Regions from separate parts of the Streptomyces sp. NPDC002730 genome, predicted to be linked through region 3. Evidence: riboswitches for the same ligand, from Rfam matches in the RefSeq annotation. Region 3 holds a riboswitch; each other region holds the start of a gene.
The links. Region 3 has a riboswitch for cyclic di-AMP ahead of ACFYXH_RS21135 (transglycosylase SLT domain-containing protein). Riboswitches for the same ligand answer to the same signal wherever they lie in the genome.
Positions count from the first base shown of each region.

Region 1: it holds a riboswitch for cyclic di-AMP, as region 3 does, so the genes downstream of both, ACFYXH_RS25970 (C40 family peptidase) here and ACFYXH_RS21135 (transglycosylase SLT domain-containing protein) in region 3, are expected to answer to the same signal.
Region 2: it holds a riboswitch for cyclic di-AMP, as region 3 does, so the genes downstream of both, ACFYXH_RS01620 (NlpC/P60 family protein) here and ACFYXH_RS21135 (transglycosylase SLT domain-containing protein) in region 3, are expected to answer to the same signal.
Region 4: it holds a riboswitch for cyclic di-AMP, as region 3 does, so the genes downstream of both, ACFYXH_RS10845 (transglycosylase family protein) here and ACFYXH_RS21135 (transglycosylase SLT domain-containing protein) in region 3, are expected to answer to the same signal.

Region 1 is NZ_JBIAQG010000010.1:265,322-269,585, reverse strand. It holds gene ACFYXH_RS25985 (ATP-binding protein) at 170-601, shown strand; gene ACFYXH_RS25980 (LysR family transcriptional regulator) at 619-1,530, opposite strand; gene ACFYXH_RS25975 (LysE family translocator) at 1,613-2,242, shown strand; gene ACFYXH_RS25970 (C40 family peptidase) at 2,348-2,830, opposite strand; cyclic di-AMP (ydaO/yuaA leader) riboswitch at 2,834-3,018, opposite strand; gene ACFYXH_RS25965 (hypothetical protein) at 3,335-3,643, opposite strand; gene ACFYXH_RS25960 (ATP-dependent Clp protease proteolytic subunit) at 3,651-4,264, opposite strand, start outside.
Region 2 is NZ_JBIAQG010000001.1:315,016-319,279, forward strand. It holds gene ACFYXH_RS01615 (hypothetical protein) at 1-222, shown strand, start outside; gene ACFYXH_RS01620 (NlpC/P60 family protein) at 369-1,562, opposite strand; cyclic di-AMP (ydaO/yuaA leader) riboswitch at 1,564-1,729, opposite strand; gene pcrA (DNA helicase PcrA) at 2,040-4,264, shown strand, end outside.
Region 3 is NZ_JBIAQG010000008.1:86,177-90,440, reverse strand. It holds gene hypF (carbamoyltransferase HypF) at 1-1,401, opposite strand, end outside; gene hypB (hydrogenase nickel incorporation protein HypB) at 1,398-2,162, opposite strand; gene hypA (hydrogenase maturation nickel metallochaperone HypA) at 2,166-2,561, opposite strand; cyclic di-AMP (ydaO/yuaA leader) riboswitch at 3,214-3,402, shown strand; gene ACFYXH_RS21135 (transglycosylase SLT domain-containing protein) at 3,407-4,213, shown strand.
Region 4 is NZ_JBIAQG010000003.1:567,520-571,783, forward strand. It holds gene ACFYXH_RS10840 (transglycosylase family protein) at 1-635, shown strand, start outside; cyclic di-AMP (ydaO/yuaA leader) riboswitch at 902-1,083, shown strand; gene ACFYXH_RS10845 (transglycosylase family protein) at 1,087-1,770, shown strand; gene eno (phosphopyruvate hydratase) at 2,095-3,381, shown strand; gene ACFYXH_RS10855 (septum formation initiator family protein) at 3,521-3,994, shown strand; gene ACFYXH_RS10860 (DUF501 domain-containing protein) at 4,019-4,264, shown strand, end outside.

The sequences.
Region 1 (4,264 bases), on a different contig from region 3:
CGTAGCAGAGTTCACTGCTTCGAGCGACAGATATATGCATATCTTGGTGGATCGCCGCCCTCGACGGCACGATCAGTGGCACTCTGGCGCGAAGCGCAATCCGTGGCCGCCCTCGCATTTCATCCGCTACGAGTCGGAGCCGGCCCGGTGGGAAAGGGACAGCGTCGCCATGGCAGACCATCAGGAAGCCTCCGTCACCCTGCCGAGCGATCCAGCCTCGGTCTCCGCCGCCCGGAGATACGCCACAGACGTCATCGCCGAATGGGGTCTGCCCATCGAGACCGAGGCCGTCGACACGGTGCGGCTGATCGTGTCCGAACTCGCCACCAATGCCGTCCAGCACACCTTCGGCCAGTCGCCGACCTTCACCGTGGACCTCCGTCTCGATCGGGACGAGCAGCTTCGCATCGGCGTCACCGACAGCCACCCGCGCTGGCCGCAGCGGCTGCCCGCAGCCGTACGCCAGGACAACGGCCGCGGCATGGTGATCATCCGCAGCCTGACCGCCGAGTGCGGCGGAGAGCTCTCCGTCGCACCGACCCCCGAGGGCGGCAAGACCGTGTGGATCGCCCTGCCGTGGATCGTCCCGGTCCAGAACTGATCACCGCTGTCCGGCAGTCAGCTCCCCGCGCGGCCGAACGCGCCACGCAGCAGAGCCCGCAGCGAATCGGCCGCGGGAGACGATTCCTCGCCCCGATGTGCGACCGAGATCGTCCGTCGGAAGTCCGCCGGCTCCAACTGCCGTACACCGAGCGGCGTCGCGGCCATCGCGGCGACCATCTCCGGCACCACCGCCACGCCGAGCCCCGCACTGACCAGCGCGCACACCAGCGCATAGCCCGGTGACTCGACCACCACAGCGGGAGTCGCCCCGGCCCGCGCCAACGCTCCTTCCACGCCCTTGCGCGGCGGATGCGAGGGTGCGCTGCTGATCAGCGGCTGTCCTGCGAGATCGGCCACCGGCAGCCTGCTCGAGCCGCCCGCCAGCGCATGACCGGGCGCCGTCACCAGCACCAACTCCTCCACGAGCAGTGGTTCCAGAACCACCCCCGACGGCGGTGGAGCCGGCTCGGCCGGTTCGTACGCATGCGTCAGCGCCAGATCGACATCGCCGGCCGCCACCGCCAGGACCCCGCCCGGCGGCTCGTACTCCGCGACGGTCAGTTCCACATCCGGATGGGCCCGGCGGAAGGCGCTCAGAACCGGCGGCAGCAGATGGATGCCGACCGTGGTGAAGGTGCCGACGCGCAGGCGTCCGCCGGAGAGACCGGCCAGCCGCGCCAGCTCGTGCCGTGCCCGGTCCATCTCGTCCAGCACTCGGCGGGCCCGTGCTGCCAGCAGCTCGCCCGCGGCGGTCAACCGTGCCCCGCGATGGTGCCGCACCAGCAGGGTCGCCCCCGCCTCCCGCTCCAGCTTGGCCAGCTGCTGGGAGAGCGCGGGTGCGGTGTAGCCCAGTCGGGCGGCGGCGCGGGTGATCGAACCGGCCTCCGCGACCGCCACCAGCGCCGCCAGCCGCGTCGGGTCGTACATGCCACCTCTTAAGCATTGCTTTAGGCAGACCATGAAGATTGCAAGTACACGTTAAGGCCTGTGCAGGTCCAGGATGGCGGGCATGGACGCACAACTGGTTGCTTTCACCGGGGTCGCCGCGGGCATGGTCGCCATGCCGGGCGCGGATTTCACCGTCGTCGTACGCAACGCCCTCGCCTCCCGGCGTGCGGGTGTGGCCTGCGCCGTCGGTGTCGCGGGTGGACTGCTGGTGCACACCGCGCTGGCGGTCGCGGGGCTCGCGGCTGTGCTGGTCGCCGTGCCGGTGCTGTACCGGACGCTACAGATCGCGGGCGGGGCCTATGTGCTCTATCTGGGTGTACGGGCGGTGCGCGGCGCACTGCGTCCGCAGCTTGCTGCGCAGGACCCGGAGGGGCAGCCGGCCGGCGGCACGGGGCGCAGTCTGCGGCAGGGCTTCCTCACCAACGTCCTCAATCCAAAGGCGCCGGTGCTCTTTCTCAGCCTGCTCCCGCAGTTCGTGCCGGACGGCGTTCCGGTGCTGACGCGCACCTTCCTGCTCGCCGCCATCGTCGTCGTCATGGCTCTGCTCTGGTTCCCGCTGGTGGCACTGCTGGTGGACCGCCTCGGTCAATGGCTGCGCCGCCCGCGCACGACCCGGGCCGTGGAAGGCGTCACCGGTGGGGCCCTCACTGCGCTGGGCGTGACGCTGCTGGCCGAGCCGCTGGCGCACTGAGCCTTCGGCCGGCCCGGTCCGCCGGTCGCCGACAACCGTCGACGACCGGCGGACCGTGAGCGATCAGCCGAGAGCGGCGAGACGTGAGCGGTGAGCCGCCGGTCGTCAGCGCACCCGGCCGTACCAGACGCGCTTCGTCCAGATCTTCTCCAGCCGCACCACGCTGCCGGTCTTGGGCGAGTGCCAGATCTTGCCGCCGCCGGCGTAGATCCCCACGTGGTAGACGGAGCTTCCGGAGTGGAAGAAGACCAGGTCCCCGCGCTGCCGGGAGGCGGCCGAGACATGCTTGGTCCTGTTGTACTGCTGCTGGGCGGTGCGTGGCAGCTTCTTGCCGACGTTCTTGTACGAGTAGAGCGTCAGGCCCGAGCAGTCGAACCGGTGCGGGCCCGTGGCGCCGTACCTGTACGGCGATCCCCTCTTCGATGCGGCCACTTTGAGTGCCTTGCTCGCATAGGCCGTGGCCGCGTTGGCTTCGGTAGTGGCGCCCGGCGCCACCAGTGTGCCGCCGACGGCGGCAAGAGTCAGGGCCGATACGGCACCCGCCCGGGACATCATGGTCAGAGACGGGACATGAATCTGCGCAGTCATGCGCAACCCTTCGTCAACCGCCTGTGAAGGATGACCTGTCGGGTTCGGACGGACGAAGATGCCCGGCCGCTGATGCGGCTTCACCCCTAGGGACGACCGGACTGCCCGGCCACCCCGTCCTGCTTGGGTCCTCCACTCCTGCCGATGCACTTCTGTCGACCAGACATCCGGAGCGGCGGCAGGACTCAGCGTCCGCCCGGACCGCCCCGCCGAGGTGGCGGGGGCTTGTCGTCCCAGGGATCTTGACTCATGCCATGCCGGATTTCCGTGCGAAACGACGGTATGTGAGTCTCGTCACCCCTGACCTGTTCGGGTGGACAGGGCCGTTTCGGTGATCGGTCCGCGACGCCTGACGAACGCCCCACCAGCAGCGGAACGGCCTATTCCGCTAGATCGGTAGTCGGGTTGCGCAAGTTGTGCGGTACCGCCGTTTGGATCGCGACTACACCGAATGAGGGAGGCTACGCGGTACCCCGATGGCGGTAGACGGGAGTGGAGGATCCGTCAACTCATGGAAGCGGGCGGCATCGTCACCCGGCCCGCCCTGCGCTCGCCGTCGAGCACCCTGAGCGCTTCGGCGAGTGTTGCCGCATGCACTTCGCTCTCGCCGCGCATATGCATCAGCGTCAGCGCGTCCTTGAGCGCGGCGGCCCGGCCGAGCAGGGCCTGTGCCGCGCGCAGTGCGCCGTAGGTGTGCGTGGCGCGGGCCGGGTTGATCCGCCCCAGCAGATCGACGACCTCGAGATAGCTGTCGATGAAGTCGGCCTCGGCGCGGGTCAGCGCGGGCAGCGGCGGCAGTTCGGGTGGCAGCATCGGGCGCTCACCGCGCACCGGGGTTGATGAGCGAGGTCTTGCGGTTCTTGATGACGTGGTCCACCAGGCCGTACGCCTTGGCGTCCTCGGCGTCGAAGATCTTGTCGCGCTCCAGGTCGGCGGCGATCCGCTCCGGGGTCTGGCCGGTGTGACGTACGAGCATCCCGGCGAGTTGGGCACGCAGCCGCAGCAACTCCTGTGCCTCGATCTCCAGATCGGACGGCTGGCCCCGCAACTGCTCCTCGATGGCGGGCTGCTGGACGACGATCCGGGCGCCGGGCAGCGCCATCCGCTTGCCCGGGGCGCCGGCGGCGAGCAGCAGTGCGGCGGTTGAGGCGGCCTGGCCCAGGCAGGTCGTCTCCACGTCACAGGTGATCACCTGCATCGTGTCGTAGATCGCGGACATGGCGCTGAGCGAGCCGCCGGGGGAGTTGATGTACAGGCTGATGTCCCGGTCCGGGGCGGCGTACTCGAGATGCAGGAACTGCGCGATCACGTCGTTGGCGGAGGTGTCGTCGACGGCGGTCCCGAGGAAGATGATCCGCTCCTCGAGCAGCTTCGAGTACGGGTCGCGGGTGCGGGATCCCGCACTGGTGCGCTCGGTGAACTCGGGCAGGACGT
Region 2 (4,264 bases), on a different contig from region 3:
GCGCTGACGATGCTGGTCACGGGCGTGGCGCTGGTGGGCCTCAACCAGGCGGACGACCAGGCGGTGAACAACCTCAAGATCGGCATCAAGCTGGCGGTGCTGATCGTGATCCTGGGCCTGGTGTATGTGAAGCGGGACGAGGAGAAGGTGGAGAAGGCGCTGTTCGGGGCGGTGGGCGGACTGACGGTCGCGAACATCTTCATCGCCACGCTCTGGACGTGAGAACGCCGCTCCCGATGTGAGAGCGGCGTTCTCCGTACGTGGCACGTCTTCCGTACGTGGTCTTCCGTACGTGGCCTTCCGTGCTGGGAACGCCCGGGCGCGGTCGGGTCCGGGCGTTCCCCTTGTTCGCTGTGCCAGTTGTTCCGCTATGCCGGACGCACGCTGCCGTAGATCGGCATGTAGTAGATCGACTCCTCGCGGACGTTCGCGCCGGGCTTGGGCGCGTGGATCATCTTGCCGTCGCCGATGTAGATGCCGACGTGGCTGATGTCGTCGTAGAAGAAGACCAGGTCGCCCGGGAGCAGATCCTGTGTCGCGATCCGCTTGCCGACCTTCACCTGGTCCCAGGTGGTGCGCGGCAGATCCACGCCGGCCGCCTTCCAGGCGGCCTGGGTCAGTCCCGAGCAGTCGTACGAGCTCGGCCCCGTGGCGCCCCAGACGTACGGCTTGCCCATCTGCGAGCGGGCGAACGAGAGGACCTTGTCGGCCTTGGCCGCGTACGCACCACCGCTGGAGCCGGTGCCTGTACCCGTACCTGTGCTGGTGTCGCCGCCCGGCTGCTGCGCCTGCTCCCGGCGCTTGCGCTCCGCCTCCGCGTCGGCCCGGGCCTTCGCCTCCTCCTTGGCCTTGGCCTCGGCCTTGCGGCGCGCCACTTCCTCCTTCTCGCGCTCGATCGCCGCGAGCCGCGCCTTCTCCTCGGCGGTCAGCTTCGACAGCAGCGAACGCGCCTCGCTCAGCTTCGCCTGGACTTCCTGCTTGCTGGTGCGCAGCGCCTTCTGGGAGTCCGTGAGCGACTCGAGGCTCTTCGTCGCCTCCGCGCGTTGCTTGGCGGCTGCGGCCCGCTGGGTCTCGTAGTCGTCGATGACGGTGCGCTGACGGTCGGTCATCCGGTCCATCAGCTGTGTCTGGTCGAAGTACGCCTGCGGGCTGTCCGCGAGCAGCAGGGCGGCGGTCGGGGTGACCGCGCCCGTGCGGTACTGCGCGGCCGCGTAGTTGCCGAGCGTGCGCCGGGACTCGTTCAGCTTGTCCGTGCGCTTCGCGGCGTCGTCGAGCAGCTGGTCGACCTCGCGCCGCTTCTCGTCGGTGGATTCCTTGGCCTTGTTGTACTTCTCGGTCGCGGTGCCGGCCTGCCGGTACAGGTCGTCGACCTTCTTCTGCACCTCTTCGACGGAGGGCTTCGGCTCGGTGGGCGCGGCGTTGGCGCTCTGCGTGGACAGCAGGGTGACGGAGGCGAGGGCAGCCGTCGTGAACCCGACGGCGGGGGAGTTGGTGCGTAGTCCTGCCATTCCGGCAATTCCGGTACGGGTACGCGGTTTGCGATGCGACGCCAAGGCCGGCATCTCCTTCTTCCGTGGACCGCCTACCGGGTTAGCTGTCGGGTTCGGGCGGAACGGAAGGTCGCCCTACGGACCGAGGGGGGAACGGTCCGATTCACCCCAGGTTGTGCATGGTGGGTCCCCGGCTCCGAACTCCCGTGAAGAGAGCTCGAATTCGGCGCAGGCCGCCCGATTCGGCGCGAGTCGCCAGGGGGGTACGGGCCGCCTGATCGAGCACGCTAGCCAACTCGTGTGGTTGCTGTGAAGGTTGATGTTCGATATGTCCGATACATTTTCGTGACCTTCGCGGCTGAGTGAGGAGTCGCTCACGGGCCGGTGCCGCGTGACAGCGCAGCGGAGCGGCCTGATCGCGTAGCGTCGTCGGGCTCGTCGTCGGTCTCGTCACCCGAGTCGCTGCCCGAGTCGTGCCGGAGCCGCTCTCGGAGTCGTATCGCAATGCGGCCGCGGGCTGTCAGTGCGGCGGCCTAGACTCGTAGAGCGATGAGCAGCCTCTTTGACGACAGCTTCCTGGCGGACCTCCAGCCCAGCGCGGAGCAGCACCCGCCACCGCCCGAGGACTCGGCCCCGGAGGAGATCCCGGACGATCTCTTCCAGGGTGCATTTGACGTGCCTCCGGCCAGGGACCCGTACTACCGCGACGGCGCCCCGCGCACCGTCGTGGACCCCGCCGCCCTGCTCGAGGGGCTGAACGAGCAGCAGCGTGCCGCCGTTGTGCACACCGGGTCGCCGCTGCTCATCGTGGCCGGCGCCGGGTCCGGCAAGACCCGGGTGCTGACCCACCGGATCGCGCATCTGCTGGGGACCCGCAGCGTGCACCCCGGCCAGATACTGGCGATCACCTTCACCAACAAGGCCGCCGGCGAGATGAAGGACCGCGTCGAGCAGCTCGTCGGGCCGCGCGCAAACGCCATGTGGGTCATGACCTTCCACAGCGCGTGCGTCCGCATCCTGCGCCGGGAGTCCAAGAAGCTCGGCTTCACCTCGTCGTTCTCGATCTACGACGCCGCCGACTCCAAGCGACTGATGGCACTGGTCTGCCGCGATCTGGACCTCGACCCCAAGAAGTTCCCGCCGAAGTCCTTCAGCGCGAAGATCTCGAATCTGAAGAACGAGCTGATCGACGAGGAGACCTTCGCCGACCAGGCCGTCGACGGTTTCGAGAAGACGCTCGCCGAGGCCTACCGCATGTACCAGGCGAGGCTGCGCGAGGCCAATGCCCTGGACTTCGACGACATCATCATGACCACCGTCCACCTCCTCCAGGCCTTCCCGGACGTCGCCGAGCACTACCAGCGGCGCTTCCGGCACGTCCTGGTGGACGAGTACCAGGACACCAACCACGCTCAGTACACGCTCGTACGCGAGCTGGTGGGGACGGGCTACGAGGACCTGCCTCCGGCCGAGCTCTGCGTGGTCGGCGACGCCGACCAGTCGATCTACGCCTTCCGCGGCGCGACCATCCGTAACATCCTCCAGTTCGAGGAGGACTACCCGGACGCGACGACGATCCTGCTCGAGCAGAACTACCGCTCGACGCAGACGATCCTCTCCGCCGCCAACGCCGTCATCGAGCGGAACGAAAGCCGCCGGCCCAAGAACCTCTGGACCAACGCCGGCGCCGGCGCGCAGATCACGGGCTATGTCGCGGACACCGAGCACGACGAGGCGCAGTTCGTTGCCGACGAGATCGACCGGCTGACGGACGCGGGCGACGCGAAGGCCGGCGACGTCGCCGTCTTCTACCGTACGAACGCCCAGTCCCGTGTCTTCGAAGAGATCTTCATCCGGGTCGGGCTGCCGTACAAGGTCGTCGGCGGAGTGCGCTTCTACGAGCGCAAGGAGGTCCGGGACGTCCTCGCGTATCTGCGGGTCCTCGCCAACCCCGAGGACAATGTCCCGCTGCGCCGGATCCTCAACGTCCCCAAGCGGGGTATCGGCGACCGCGCGGAGGCGATGATCGACGCGCTCGCGCTGCGCGAGAAGATCACTTTCCCGCAGGCGCTGCGCCGTGTGGACGAGGCGTACGGCATGGCGGCCCGCTCCGCCAACGCCGTGAAGCGCTTCAACGTGCTCATGGAGGAGCTGCGTACGGTCGTCGACTCGGGCGCGGGTCCGGCGGTGGTGCTGGAGGCCGTCCTCGAGCGGACCGGATATCTCGCCGAGCTGCAGGCATCCACCGACCCGCAGGACGAGACCCGTATCGAGAACCTTCAGGAACTGGCCGCCGTGGCGCTCGAGTTCGAGCAGGAGCGCGGCGAGGAGGACGGTGCGGGCACGCTCGCAGAGTTCTTGGAGAAGGTGGCGCTCGTCGCCGACTCCGACCAGATCCCGGACGAGGACGAGGATGGATCCGGTGTCATCACGCTGATGACGCTGCACACCGCCAAGGGCCTGGAATTCCCTGTGGTGTTCCTGACCGGCATGGAGGACGGCGTCTTCCCGCATATGCGTGCCCTCGGCCAGGCGAAGGAGCTGGAGGAGGAGCGGCGGCTGGCGTACGTCGGCATCACGCGCGCCCGCGAGCGCCTCTATCTGACGCGGTCGTCGATGCGCAGTGCGTGGGGTCAGCCCTCGTACAACCCGCCGTCGCGGTTCCTGGAGGAGATCCCGGGCCGCCACCTGGAGTGGAAGCGGACGGGCCCGATGGCCGCGCCCGCCGGTCCGACGTCCGGCATCGCCTCGTCGCTGTCGTCGTCGCGCTCACG
Region 3 (4,264 bases):
GAACGCCTGCTGTGTGGCGAGGTCGTCCATGTCTCCGATATGGGCCGACAGCCAGGCCCTGTGCCCTTCCGCGAGACAGAACGCGTTCTTGAGGTCGCCCCCGACAGCGAGGGCCGCCTGCACGGGTAGGGGCAGTACGACGGGCAACGGGGCGTAGCCACGAGCGCGGCGGATCATCAGCGGCTCCCCGTCGCACACCCGCACCACGGAGTCGTCGCACGGCACGTGGATCCCGCGGTCGTGCGTGAGCCAGGCGTCTGCCAGGTGCGCCAGCCGGGTCAGTGCGTCGGTGTCTTCGGTGACGATCGGCTCCCCCGCCACATTCCCGCTGGTCATCACGAGCAGGCACGGCCCGTCGGTATCGCCGGGCAGGCCGAGAAGCAGATGGTGCAGAGGTGTGTAGGCAAGCATCACGCCGAGATCGGGACTGCCGGGGGCGACCTCCTCCGATGGCCTCGGCAGTCCCGGCGGCACAGCGTCAGGCCGACGGCGCAGCAGGACGATGGGCCTGAGGCCGCCCGTCAGCAGGCTTCGCTCCTGGGGTCCCAGGTGCACAAGGTGCTCGATGTCGGCGATGCTCCTGGCCATCAGGGCGAACGGTTTGTTCCCCCGGGCCTTGCGGTGGCGCAACGTGGCCACGGCCCGGGAGTTGGAGGCGTCGCAAGCGAGGTGGTAGCCGCCGAGGCCCTTCACGGCGAGGATCGCGCCTTGGGACAGGAGCCTGCGGGCCTCGGTGATGGGGTCCTCGGCGGATACGGGCCGAGGCGCATCTTCCGTATTCGCTTGCGCCACGAGCAGACGCAGGCGGGGGCCGCAGGCGTGGCAGGCGACCGGCTGCGCATGAAAGCGGCGGTCGGCCGGATCGGCGTACTCCCGGGCGCAGTCGGCGCACATCGGGAAGCCGGCCATGGTCGTGTGGTCCCGGTCGTACGGAAGACCGCGGACGATCGTGAAGCGGGGGCCGCAGTGCGTACAGGTGATGAAGGGGTGGCGGTGACGCCGGTCGGCCGGATCGGCCAGTTCCGCGAGGCAGGCGGCGCAAGTCGCCATGTCCGGCGACACCAGGGTGCGCGCGGGTCCGCCCGTGGTGGATGCGGCGATGGTGAACCCGTCACCCCCGGTGGTGGGGACCTCCTGATGGTCGACGGACTCCACCCGCGCGAGAGGCGGCGCGTCCGCGGAGATGCGGGCACAGAAGAGAGCGACGTCAGCGGGTGGCCCTTCGACTTCCGCGACAACGCCCTCACCGGTGTTGGTCACATGGCCGACCAGGTCGAGCCCGGTGGCGAGTGTGTACAGGAACGGCCGGAACCCGACGCCTTGAACCACGCCCCGGACGGTGACCCGCCTGCGCTGCACCGCCTCCTCCGCGACGGCGGCAGCCGACTGCGGACCGCTCACGAGCCGGACTGCGCCATGGCGCCGGAGGCCGCCGTATGGGTATGCGTACCGTGTTCGTGGTGATGAAGATGCTCCTGACCGGCCATGACGGGCGCGTGGACCGGCCCGCCGTCCGCTGCCGCCGTCGCCCGGTCCAGCAACGCGCCGACGCCGTCGCCCCGACGCGCGGAGGTCAGCAGCACTTCCACCCCCGGGTTGACCTGCGCGACGTTCGCCCGGAACGCCGCCTCGTCGAACTCGACCGCCTCTGCGATGTCGGTCTTGGTCACCACCACCAGGTGCGCCAGACCGAAGGCGGTGGGGTACTTCAGCGGCTTGTCCTCCCCCTCCGTCACGGAGGCGAGCACGACCCGCAAGGACTCACCGAGGTCGTACGAGGCCGGACAGACCAGGTTGCCGACGTTCTCCACGAACAGCAGCCGGGTGTCCTCGGACAGCCATCCGTCCAGGTGCCGGCTCAGCATCCCGGCCTCCAGATGGCACAGACCGTCGGTCAGCACCTGCTTGACCGGGACTCCTGAACGAGCCAGGCGCACAGCGTCGTTCTCGGTGGCGAGGTCGGCGGTCAGGGCCGCGACCCGTACTCCCCGCTCCCGTGCCAGCAGCAGCTCGCCCTCCAGCAGCGCGGTCTTCCCACTGCCGGGGCTGGACAGCAGATTGACGATCGTGGTGCCGCGTGCGGCAAGTTCGGCGCGCAGCGTGTGCGCGGTCGCATCGTTCTTGGCGAGGACCGCCTGTTGCAGATCGACCACACGGCACATGCTTCAGCACTCCTCGAAAATGGGTTCACGGGCCCGTTCGTGCTCCTGGCCGTCCTCCCAGTGCACGCTGACGATCTGCAGTTCGCGGCCCGAGAGCAGCTCGGCGGTCGCCTCTCCGCACATCGGACAGCACAATTGCGGCGGCATTCCGACCGCCCATTCATCCGCGCACGGTTCGCAGCGGGCACGACCGGGCACGGACTCCGCGACCAACTCGGCACCTTCCAGAACGGTCCCGGCACAGGCCAGTTCGAAGCAGAAGGAGAGAGCGTCGGGGACCACTCCGGCCAACTCGCCGACCTGGAGCCGTACGGACGTCACCGCGGTGACACCGCCTGCTTCGGCCGCCGCCTGCTCCACCTGGCCGACGACAGCCAACGCGATGGACATCTCGTGCATCGCTCTCCGTCCTGGCACTGGCCGACCGCCGTCGAACGCTCTGGGCCCGGTGGGCGTCGCCCGCCCGCGCAAGCTGAGCGCTGGGGCCGTTCGGCACCATTACAGGCCGGGATACGGCGGCCGGGAGCCCGGCACGCCGACGCCACCCGGCCGCGTACACCGTTCGGGGCAGCGGCGGAAGCCGTACCGGTCTCGGGGTGCACGTCGCCACAGAACAGCCCGGCCGGAAGGGCGGCCCCGATTACCACCTAAACGGACAGAACGTATCTATAGGGCACTAATGCACGCATAGGTCGAATGTAGGGATTGAATACGCACTCCGGGAGCGCGATCCCGCTTCGAAGTGTCCGGAATGGGCGTTTGCTCGACATTGCTCCCGACATCCATTTTGCGGGAAATCGCGCGACTTGTCATGCATTTTCGCGGCGCCGCGGGGCAGACCGGTCCCACATCGAAGCCCGTGATATGGGTCACGTCCGTGACGCTGCGCGAAGGGCGCCGGCCTGGCTCAGTCCCGTGTCCCAGAAAGAAAGTTGAGTTTCCCGCCCTCGGTGGATCACGGGATTTTCCGCCGCAGAATCCGCCGCATGGATTGCAGTGGTGAATTCAGGGCTTGTTCCATCCAGCCCTTTTCGCTTACGGTCACCGCAATCCGGACGGAACGCCGAATCCTGCCGCCGTCCGGTAAAACCCACCCACTTACGTACGGCAGGAGCGGGGAACCCAGGTAAGCCGCCGATCCGGAATCCGGAACGGCTCGGGGTGAAGTCGCATTCCCACTGCGGCCGGGCATCTCCAGCCCGAACCCGACAGCTGACCTCGCAGGCGACGGAGAGGAACTCGCCATGCCCGCAAAGGGTAAGCATCGCCGTCCCAAGTCCAGCCCGATCACTCGGGGTTTCGCCGCTGCGGGCGCGGGAGGTGCCGCACTCGTCCTGCCGGTGATCGGCGCGACCACTGCCGGCGCGGCGCAGCCGACGGCGCATCCCTTCACAGCTGAAAAGGCTGTGGCGCCGGCCGTCGCGGGCACCACGCCCGTCGCTGTGAAGAAGGCCCTGCCCACCACCTATTCCGTCGTTGTGGGCGACTCCCTCTCCAAGATCGCACGGGCGCACTCCCTGAGCGGCGGCTGGATGCGGCTGTACAAGGACAACCGGCGGGCAATCGGTAGCAACCCTTCGCTGATTCACGCGGGTCTCAAGCTGTCGGTCGGCAAAAAGGCCAAGGTGACCCCCAACACGTCTTCTCCGGAGGATCGGGCCAGCCGCTCCGCGCAGAGGAGCACGCTGGCCACCAATAGCGCCGCCACCGCCGCGAAGCCCGCGACCTATTCGAACAACCTCGACGGCTGGATCAGGGAGTCGCTCGACGTCATGGCCAAGCACGGCATCCCCGGCTCGTACAACGGCATCCACCGGAACATCATGCGCGAGTCCTCGGGCAACCCGCTGGCCATCAACAACTGGGACTCCAACGCCGTGAAGGGAACCCCGTCCAAGGGGCTCCTCCAGGTCATCGACCCGACGTTCCGTGCCTATCACGTGCCCGGCACGTCGATGAACAGCTACGACCCGGTCGCCAACATCACCGCCGCGTGCAACTACGCCGCCGCGAGGTACGGCTCGATCGACAATGTGAACGGCGCCTACTGAGGCCCGGTCACCTCAGTCGCGTCACATCCTGCGGATGCGCAGATAGCGCAT
Region 4 (4,264 bases), on a different contig from region 3:
GCCGCTCCCAGCAGATCGCGGTCGCGGAGAAGGTCCTCGACGCGCAGGGTCCCCAGGCGTGGGCCACCTGTTCGCTGCTGTCGGGGCTGACGAACGACGGCGCCGCGACCGGCGTCGACCCGGGCGCCATGCCGTCGCCGGGGCAGAGCACCCCCGCACCGCCGGCCGCGTCCGCGGAGCCCTCCGCCGGGACCTCCGGGTCCGCCGAGCCGTCCGCCGAGCCGTCCGCGGACTCCTCCGCGCCGGCGAGCCCCAAGGCGTCGACCCAGCCGTCCGGGTCGGCGAACCCGGGTGCGGGGCAGGACGCCGACGCCGACAGCGGCACCGGCAAGCACCGTGGCGCCCCGGAGGAGACCGAGCCGGGCAATACGGACAATCCACGCGAAGATGCCCGCCATGCCTCGCGAGGTGACGGTGCGACACGTGACGAGGTCGACAAGACCGGCAACACCGACAAAGCGGACGCCCTGCCCGGCGAGTACACCGTCCGCCCCGGCGACAGCCTGTGGGCCATCGCCGACGAGCAGAAGCTGACCGGTGGCTGGTCCGCGATCTATGAGGCGAACCGCGAGACGGTCGGCGCCGATCCCGATCTCATCCTCCCTGGCCAGAGCCTCGATCTGGACGTGAAGTAGCGGCAGTTCGCCAACGTATGTCCGAGTTTGTACAACTGAGACATGGGTCTCTTTGTCCCAACTGGCATATCTCGCCCCTCGGGTCCGGTTGTTCCGCTTCTCACCTGCGGAAACGAGAGTTCCCTGAGCAGTGAAATGGGCGATTTCTCCCCGATGTTCATCTTTGGATATCGGGGAGAGCTGTGTCTACGGTCTGAACCGCTCGCCACCGCGGGCACCACTGACCGTCACGCCGAATCCTGCCGCCGGTCGGGGGGACTAGTCGTTCGCACAGAGCGCCGAAGGCAGGAGCGGGGGACCCAAGGTAAGCGCCGGGCCCGGCCGTTGAGAGCAGTTCGCAACGGCCGACGGACCGGCTTGGGGTGAAGCCGCGCGCAGGACGCGCGGCCGGGCAACTCACTTGGCCCGAACCCGACAGCTCACCTCGTAGGCGTCGGTGAGGAGACGTTCCATGCTGTTTTCCAGCAAGAACAAGCACCGCCGCCCGACTGTTCTTGATCGGACTGCCCGCATCGCCGCGCTCGCCGGTGTCACCGGTGCCGTCGTCGCCGCCCCGCTGATGGGCGCCACCTCGGCCTCCGCCGCGACCGCCTCCGAATGGGACAAGGTCGCCCAGTGCGAGGCCGGTGGCAACTGGTCCATCAACACCGGCAACGGCTTCTACGGCGGCCTGCAGTTCTCGGCCTCCACCTGGGCCGCGTACGGCGGCACGGCGTACGCCTCCTCCGCCGACCAGGCCTCCAAGTCCCAGCAGATAGCGGTCGCCGAGAAGGTCCTGGCCGGCCAGGGCAAGGGTGCCTGGCCGAACTGCGGCGTCGGCCTGTCCAACGCCGCCTACAACGGTGGCTCCGGCACCACGCAGCAGGCGCAGCCTGCCCCGAAGCCCGCCCCGAAGCGCGCCGAGGCTCCCACCACGCGCTCCGAGCGCCCCGCCGCCCCGGCGAAGTCCGCGCCCGCCGCCAAGGGCTTCAAGAAGGGCGACGGCGAGTACAAGGTCAAGGCCGGCGACACCCTCGGCACGATCGCCGAGGCCAAGAAGGTCAAGGGCGGCTGGCAGAAGCTGTTCGACCTCAACAAGGACATCGTCAAGGACTCCGATGTGATCTTCCCGGGCCAGCAGCTCCACCTGAGCTGACCCCCCGGGTCCCAGACCCCCGGTGCAGCTCCACCTGAGCTGACCCCGGGTCCCAGACCCCCCGGTCCGGCGCGTCTCCCCCCCCCGTACGCGCTGGGCCGGGGCTCTGTCTGTCCCGGTCGCTACCCGTCGTTACCGGTCCCTGTCGGGCCCTCGTGGCGTTACCCGCAGGTAGTTCACGTGCTGTTTGTCCTGGGCCGCGAGTCTTCGGGGCGTTTTTCGTCCCAGCGGGCGGGCAACGGCTGGCCGATGCCGTGGAGCCGGTTAGGCTCATGTCGCAAGGCCAAGAGACCCTGCACTTCTCGCGTCACATCCCAGAAGGAGATGCTCGTGCCGTCCATCGACGTCGTCGTAGCCCGGGAAATCCTGGACTCCCGAGGCAACCCCACGGTCGAGGTCGAGGTTGGCCTCGACGACGGCAGCACGGGCCGTGCTGCTGTTCCGTCCGGCGCCTCCACCGGTGCGTTCGAGGCTCTTGAGCTCCGCGACGGTGACCAGAACCGCTACCAGGGCAAGGGCGTCGAGAAGGCCGTCCTCGCCGTCATCGAGCAGATCGGCCCGGAGCTCGTCGGCTACGACGCCACCGAGCAGCGCCTGATCGACCAGGCGATGTTCGACCTGGACGCCACTCCGGACAAGTCCTCCCTCGGCGCCAACGCCATCCTCGGCGTCTCCCTCGCCGTCGCGCACGCCGCCTCCGAGGCCTCCGACCTGCCGCTCTTCCGCTACCTCGGTGGCCCGAACGCGCACCTGCTGCCCGTTCCGATGATGAACATCCTGAACGGCGGCTCGCACGCCGACTCCAACGTGGACATCCAGGAGTTCATGATCGCGCCGATCGGCGCCGAGTCCTTCTCCGAGGCCCTGCGCTGGGGCGCCGAGGTCTACCACACCCTCAAGTCCGTCCTGAAGACCAAGGGCCTCTCCACCGGCCTCGGCGACGAGGGCGGCTTCGCGCCGAACCTGGATTCCAACCGCGCCGCCCTGGACCTCATCCTCGAGGCCATCAAGCAGGCCGGTTACGCCCCGGGCAAGGACATCGCGCTGGCGCTCGACGTCGCCGCGTCCGAGTTCTACAAGGACGGCCTGTACGAGTTCGAGGGCAAGTCCCGCTCGGCCGCCGAGATGACCGAGTACTACGAGGAGCTCGTGGCGGCCTACCCGCTCGTCTCCATCGAGGACCCGCTCTTCGAGGACGACTGGGCCGGCTGGAAGGTCCTCACCGACAAGCTGGGCACCAAGGTCCAGATCGTCGGCGACGACCTGTTCGTCACGAACCCGGAGCGCCTGGCCCGCGGCATCGAGGACGGCGCCGCGAACGCCCTGCTCGTCAAGGTGAACCAGATCGGTTCGCTGACCGAGACCCTGGATGCCGTGGAGCTCGCCCAGCGCAGCGGCTTCAAGTGCATGATGTCCCACCGCTCCGGCGAGACCGAGGACGTCACGATCGCCGACCTGGCCGTCGCCACCAACTGCGGCCAGATCAAGACCGGCGCCCCGGCCCGCTCCGAGCGCGTCGCCAAGTACAACCAGCTGCTGCGTATCGAGGAGATCCTCGACGACGCCGCGGTGTACGCGGGCCGCTCCGCCTTCCCGCGCTTCAAGGGCTGATCACCGGCTGACGCCCTGTCATTCGCGCTGTGCATCCAGAGAAGTGAATGGGTGGCAAAGGCGTAGCGAAGCGAAGCGTCCCCGGTCACGGTCCCGTACCGTGTCCGGGGACGTACGCGCGTAATGGGGAGGCGAGACCATGGCACGCAAAGGGGACCAGGACCGGTTCTCCACCGCGACCAGGCTGCGGCTGCTCGGCGAGCAGACCGCGGCCCGCGTCTACCGTTCCCAGAGCCGCCGGCAGGACCGCCGCTCCCGGCTCACCGGCCGGGCGGCGTTTCTGACCCTGGTGATCTGCTCGCTGGTCGTCGCCCTCGCGTACCCGATGCGTCAGTACGTCTCCCAGCGCGCCGACATCGCCGAGCAGAGGCGCCGGATGGACAACGCCGAGCAGCAGGTCGAGCGGCTCAGGGACGAGAAGGCGCGCCTCCAGGACGACAGGTACATCGAGCGGCTGGCCCGCGAGCACCTGCACTTCGTGCTTCCGGGAGAGACTGGGTACACGGTGATCGACCCCGAGGCCGCCGAGCACCGCCGTACCGACGAAGGCGCGGCGGACCGTCCCTGGTACTCGAACGTCTGGGACGGCGTCGACAACGCCGACCGCAAGTAGCAGCCAAGTAGAACCAAGGCAGGCATGGAAACGCCCCCTCCCACCACCGACCCCACTCCGCCGACCGACGCGGACATCGCCGCGTTCAAGGAGCAGCTCGGCCGCCCGCCGCGCGGTCTGCGCGCGATCGCGCACCGCTGCCCGTGCGGCCGGCCGGATGTCGTCGAGACCGCTCCGCGGCTCCCCGACGGCACGCCGTTCCCGACGCTGTACTACCTGACCTGCCCGCGGGCCGCGTCGGCGATCGGCACGCTCGAGGCGAACGGCGTC